Regions from separate parts of the Bariatricus sp. HCP28S3_D3 genome, predicted to be linked through region 2. Evidence: predicted binding sites of a transcription regulator. Region 2 holds the regulator's gene; the other holds the start of a gene.

Region 1 (3,428 bases), on a different contig from region 2:
CTGGTTTATGTGGAAAGCGATGAAGAGAAAGAAGGAAGCAATATCCTTGTAAAAGGACTGGATGAGAATTCGGTTCTTACGCATGAATCGTTTGACTATAAGCAGCATTTCACTCAGCCGCCTGCGCATTTTACAGAAGCGGCTTTGGTTAAGACGCTGGAGGAGTTGGGGATTGGAAGACCAAGTACCTATGCTCCGACAATCTCCACAATCATTTCCAGAAGATATGTTGCGAAGGAGAACCGGAATCTGTACATGACAGAGCTGGGAGAAGTAGTCAATAATATGATGAAAAAATCTTTCAGCAGTATCGTAGATGTGAATTTCACAGCTTATATGGAAGGACTTCTTGATATGATTGCAGAAGGCAAGGTAGAATGGAAGACTGTGATCCGCAATTTCTATCCGGATCTGGAAGAAGCAGTGGAAAAGGCGGAAAAAGAACTGGATACCGTGAAGATCGAGGACGAGGTTACGGATGTTGTGTGTGAAGAATGCGGACGCAACATGGTGATCAAATACGGACCACACGGAAAGTTCCTGGCCTGCCCCGGATTCCCGGAATGTAAAAATACAAAGCCGTATCTTGAGAAAATCGGCGTTGCATGTCCGAAATGCGGCAAAGACATTGTGCTGCGCAAGACTAAGAAAGGCAGAAAATATTACGGATGCGAGGATAATCCGGAATGTGATTTCATGTCATGGCAAAAACCGTCCACGGAAAAATGTCCAAAATGCGGAAGCTATATGGTGGAAAAAGGAAATAAACTGGTGTGCGGTGACGAACATTGCGGTTATGTAAAAAATAAATAGGAAATTCATTGAGTTCTTGCGAATTGTATGATAATATAGTTTTGCACACAAATTTTTCGCTATTTGTGCGAATAATTTCTACAATAGCCGATGGAGAGGAAAAACCAGAGGTGCAATGCTTTTTGGAGGATAAAATGAGCGTACAATTATTGGATAAAACTAGAAAAATAAACAAATTGCTGCACAATAATAATTCCAGCAAAGTTGTGTTTAATGACATTTGTGAGGTGCTGACAGAGATTCTTCTGTCCAACGTGCTTGTGGTAAGTAAAAAAGGAAAAGTGTTGGGAGTCAGTGCTTGTCCGGGCGTTCCGGAGATTAAAGAACTTCTGAAGGGAGAGGTCGGCGGACACATTGACGAGATGCTGAATGAGCGTCTCCTGAATATCCTTTCCACGAAAGAGAATGTCAATCTTCAGACACTAGGTTTTACACCGGAGATTGTGAAAGGGTATCAGGCGATCATTACTCCGATCGATATTGCGGGAGAGAGGCTTGGAAGTCTGTTCATTTACAAGAAAGATGCCTTGTATGAGATTGATGATATTATTCTCAGTGAATACGGTACAACAGTCGTGGGACTTGAGATGCTTCGCTCTGTGAATGAAGAAAGCGCTGAGGAGACCAGAAAGGAACAGATCGTACAATCCGCAATCAGTACTTTATCATTTTCTGAATTGGAAGCAATCATACACATTTTCGAAGAACTTGACGGCATGGAAGGAATTCTGGTTGCAAGCAAGATTGCTGACCGGGTGGGAATTACCCGTTCCGTGATCGTAAATGCACTTCGTAAGTTTGAAAGTGCGGGCGTGATCGAATCCAGATCTTCCGGTATGAAAGGTACTTATATCAAAGTCGTGAACGATTATGTTTTCAAAGAATTGGACAAGATCAAAAGAGAAAAAATGAAATAGAAAACAGAAGAGAAGGGTATCAGGAGTCTGATACCCTTTTTATCTCTCATTAACATAGATCACAATGAAAGGAGAAAGAAAAATGTACGACGGAGACAGAGCGGTCATTTCGATGATCCACAATTATCTCGAAGGCGGAAAGCAGGACGAGACGGTTTACAAATGCACAGTGATCGAGTATCAGAAAGAGATGGAGCAGCTTCATCTGCGGATGAGCACGGGAGAAATAACCGATATTTCTCTGGATGCAGTCTATGAATGCCGGATTCAGACCCTGAAAGGGGAAGCCGTCTGCAAAGGCGTGATCAAAGAGCGGTATGAGAACAGAGCCGGAATGATCTTGATTTTTCAGATTGTCAATGGATTTTATGAAATAAATATAAAGTAATTATAAAATTAAAAAAGGCATGTTGACAAATAGAAGTCGCAGTGCTATTTTATATCTAGACAGTTTTTAGCACTCAAATTTAATGAGTGCTAACAAAAATAGAAATCAAGGAGGAATTACAATGAGATTAGAACCTTTAGGTGACAGAGTTGTATTAAAACAGTTAGTAGCAGAAGAGACGACAAAGTCAGGTATCGTATTACCGGGACAGTCAAAAGAGAAACCGCAGCAGGCAGAAGTAATCGCAGTAGGACCGGGCGGAATGGTGGACGGTAAGGAAGTGACGATGAATGTGGCAGTCGGCGATCAGGTCATCTATTCTAAATATTCCGGAACAGAAGTAGAACTGGACGATGTTGAATATATCATTGTAAAACAGAGTGACATTCTTGCAGTAATCAAATAGTCAGCCGTATATGGCCTTTAGAAAAGAATTATTTTAAAACAGGAGTGATTGAAATGGCAAAAGAAATTAAATTCGGCGCAGAAGCCAGAAAAGCATTGGAAGCAGGTGTGAATCAGCTTGCTGATACAGTAAGAGTAACATTAGGACCAAAAGGAAGAAACGTAGTTCTGGATAAATCCTTCGGAGCACCGCTTATCACAAATGACGGTGTAACGATTGCAAAAGAGATTGAACTGGAAGATGCATTTGAAAACATGGGAGCACAGCTCATCCGTGAAGTTGCTTCCAAGACAAATGATGTTGCCGGAGACGGAACCACAACAGCTACCGTACTTGCCCAGGCTATGGTAAATGAAGGTATGAAGAACCTTGCAGCAGGGGCAAACCCGATTGTTCTTCGTAAAGGTATGAAGAAAGCAACGGACTGCGCTGTTGAAGCAATCCAGAAGATGAGCAGCAAAGTAAACGGAAGAGATCAGATCGCAAGAGTGGCTGCTATTTCAGCCGGTGATGATGAAGTAGGCGAGATGGTAGCAAGCGCTATGGAGAAGGTTTCCAACGACGGCGTTATCACGATTGAAGAATCCAAGACCATGAAGACAGAACTTGACCTGGTAGAAGGTATGCAGTTTGACCGTGGATATATTTCCGCATATATGTGCACCGATATGGAGAAGATGGAAGCAAATCTTGACAATCCATTCATTCTGATCACAGACAAGAAGATTTCCAACATTCAGGAAATCCTTCCGCTTCTGGAGCAGATCGTTCAGTCCGGAGCAAAACTTCTTATTATCGCTGAAGACATTGAAGGTGAAGCACTCACAACACTGATTGTGAACAAACTGCGCGGAACATTCAATGTTGTAGCAGTAAAGGCACCGGGATATGGCGACAGAAGAAA
Region 2 (3,428 bases):
ATTTTGCCCATTATGAAGACCTCCTAATATTTTAAAAAATTTGTTTACTTACTTTGTTTATATAGAGTATATCTGCATCTTCATGTGTAAATATACAAACTATTTCATTCATTCTGCTATTTTAATTAGCAACCTTTACCATGCTGTGTCTCACAACACTTTCACGATACATATATCCTTTCTGGAATTCCTCGACCACGACATTCTCTCCGGCCTCTTCATCTTCAATATGCATCACTGCATTATGAAAATCCGGGTTAAATTCCTGTCCGACCGCCTCAATCGGTTTCACACCGATGCCTTCCAGTGTTGTCATAAGCTGCTTGTAGATCTTATCCATTCCCTGCACAAACGGATCTTCTTTGTTTTCCTCAGCTACAGACTGCAGGCCGCGTTCAAAATTATCAACGACCGGAAGAATCTTTTCCACGATATCTTTTGCACCGATCTCATACATGGCTGATTTTTCTTTCTCAGTCCGCTTTCTGTAATTATCGAATTCTGCCATCTGTCTGGTAAGCTTATCTGTCAGATCTGCAATCTGCTCATCCTTCTTGTCTTTTTTATTCTTTTTTTCAAAAAGCTTTGATTTTTTCGGCTCCGCAGTTTCTTCTGTTTTTTCTTCTTCCTTCGCATCTGCTTCGCCGGCCTCTTTGTTCTCACCTTCCCGACTTTCTTCGGAATCCTCTTCCTTATCATTTTCTTTTTCAGCAGCTTCTTCTGCTTCCGCTTCCATGGCGGCTTTCTTTGCCTCTTCCACTGCTTCTTTTACCATTTCTTCATTACTCATCTGATTATCCAACGGTTCTGCCACCTTTCTCCTTTCATAGTCCGGATGTTCTAACCATCCCTGTGGAAAATCTCATCCAGTTCCGCCATCAGAGTCTTTAACGTCTTCATTACATGTTCGTAATCCATCCGCTTCGGTCCAATGATTCCAATGGTCCCCTGCATACCCTCACCAAGCTCATAGGTCGCTGTGACAACACTGCAGTCCTTCATCTTCTCCACATTGGATTCATTTCCGATATAGACCTGAATGTCTTTATTCTCGCTGCTGGCCATCGTCTTTGATACCAGCGCTGCCAGCTGCTGCTTTTCTTCGAAAGCACTGATAATCTCCTGAGCGCTCTGCTTATCGCTAAGCTCCGGATATTTAAAAATATTCGTTGCGCCGCTGGTGTAAATCTCCATGTCATCATCAAGCTGTATCACATTCGCCACTGCATCCAGCACATTACTGACCACTTCACTGTGAATCCCTGCCTGTTCCTTCAGTCTGGCGATCATTCCGAGATTGATCTCTTCCACCGACAGTCCGATCAGTGCCGTATTTAACAGCATATTCAGTTTCAGCAATGCTTCGTTATCCAATGGCTCTTCCAGTGTAATAATCTGGTTCTTTACGATATTTCCATCCATCACAATGACGACGACCAACTGGTTCTCATCTACCTGTGAAAGCTGGATGAACTTCAGCTTATTCCTGTTATATACCGGAGAGGAAATCATCGTCGCGTAATTGGTGTTCGTTGCCAGTACTTTCGCGACCTGCCTTAGGAGCTGATCCATCTTATCTGACTTCTCCAGCATCTGTTCCTTGAGTTCTGTGACCTCCTGCTCTTTCTGGCTCATCAGCATATCTACATACCATCGATATCCTTTATCAGATGGAATCCTTCCCGCCGATGTGTGAGGCTGCATGATATAACCCAGTTCTTCCAGATCCGCCATTTCATTCCGGATCGTTGCAGAGCTTAAGTTCAGATCCGTATACTTGGAAATCGTTCTCGATCCCACCGGCTCTCCGATGTCTAAATAATTCTTAATGATGGCATGAAGGATTTTCGTTTTCCGCTCACTAAGTTCCTGTATAGACTCCATCTGCACCCTCCTTTGTTTTATTAGCACTCGGTATATTCGAGTGCTAACATCATCTTCGCTTATTAATGTATCACTCCCAACACGCTTTGTCAACCCACTTTATAAATATTTCATAGTTACACTTTTTTATCGCAAAAGGACTGCCATATGACAGTCCTTTTCTCAAAACATAAACTCCACAAATACCGTATTGCTCACATCGATTCCCTGTTCTGTAAGCGCGATACGGTCCTCATGTTCTTCTATAAGATGCATACCTTTCAGTTTCCGGATCGGTTTTCCGTAGACCGCTTCGATCCCGGTTCCAAAGGCTTCCTCAAATTCTGTTTTCGATATGCCTTCCGTCATGCGCAGTCCGAGAAACATGAATTCCTCCATCTCATCTTCCAGGCTGAGTTTTTCTCCGGAAAATTTTTCTTCAAAATTATCCCTGTATTCCGTCATCTTTTCCGGATTACTGTATCTTGCCCCTTCAAAAAATGTGGCGGCACCCACGCCGAACCCCAGATACGGCACTCTTCTCCAATACCCGCAGTTGTGCCTGCATCGGTATCCGGGCTTTGCATAATTGGAAATCTCATACCGCTGATATCCCGCACCGACGAGGATCTGCTCTGTCTGATGATACATCTCCCGTTCTTCCTCCTCCGTAGGAAGCGCAGGCCACGGCAGATTTGCACCCTTTCTTTTCTCACATCCCGACTCCGCCCTTTCTTCCCGTCCTGCATCTTCCCCGTACCTGTCATAGAATAAAGTTCCGGGTTCGATGATCAGACTGTATGCAGAAATGTGCTCCGGCTCCAGAGCCGCGACTGTTCTCAGTGTTTCGGTCCAGCTCTCCGCCGTCTGACCCGGGATCGCCGAAATCAGATCAATATTGATATTGTCAAATCCGCACATCCTCGCACTCCTATAGGCCTCAAGGAATTCTTCATAAGTGTGTATCCTTCCAAGCATCCGCAGTTCTTCATCATGGACAGACTGTAGTCCGATGCTCAGCCGGTTCACACCGGCATCTTTATACGCTTTCAGTTTTTCATCCGTAACCGTACCGGGATTCATCTCCATAGAAATCTCCGCATCCGCAGAAATGTGATATTGATCCCGAACCGTATCAAGAATCATCCGGAACTGGTCTCCGGTAAGAAGAGAGGGAGTCCCTCCTCCAAAGAAAATGGAAGAGACCTGATACTCTTCCACTTTTCCTGCATTTGTCCTGATTTCCTCACACAGAATCTGTACATATTCTTCCCGCTCTTTCTCGCCTGCGGGCGCTGATAGGAAATCACAGTAGGCACATTTCTTCAGGCAGAACGGAATATGAATGTACAGTTCCAAAGGCTTGCCCGCCCCACCTGATATTTGTTTTCTTTCCATATTATTTCTTATCATCCAATTTCAGAACACTCATAAATGCTTTCTGCGGAATTTCTACATTTCCCACCTGACGCATACGTTTCTTTCCTTCTTTCTGCTTCTCCAGAAGTTTCTTCTTACGTGTGATATCACCGCCGTAACACTTCGCAAGAACATCTTTACGCAGA

What was found. Region 2 encodes HrcA, which represses chaperone genes, less so after heat shock. Its sites were predicted from a motif close to TGTTAGCACTCNNNNNNNNNGAGTGCTAACA; they were not measured.
Region 1: a site for HrcA is predicted at 2,183-2,213, ahead of ACTNB3_RS03250 (co-chaperone GroES). Genes of this name have one in related genera too.

What each region holds. Positions count from the first base shown of each region.
Region 1 is NZ_JBQHTK010000002.1:194,139-197,566, forward strand. Features, by position in the region: gene topA (type I DNA topoisomerase) at 1-813, shown strand, start outside; gene codY (GTP-sensing pleiotropic transcriptional regulator CodY) at 948-1,730, shown strand; gene ACTNB3_RS03245 (hypothetical protein) at 1,813-2,118, shown strand; gene ACTNB3_RS03250 (co-chaperone GroES) at 2,240-2,524, shown strand; gene groL (chaperonin GroEL) at 2,578-3,428, shown strand, end outside.
Region 2 is NZ_JBQHTK010000003.1:126,875-130,302, forward strand. Features, by position in the region: gene dnaK (molecular chaperone DnaK) at 1-11, opposite strand, end outside; gene grpE (nucleotide exchange factor GrpE) at 122-814, opposite strand; gene hrcA (heat-inducible transcriptional repressor HrcA) at 841-1,884, opposite strand; gene hemW (radical SAM family heme chaperone HemW) at 2,047-3,261, opposite strand; gene lepA (translation elongation factor 4) at 3,263-3,428, opposite strand, start outside.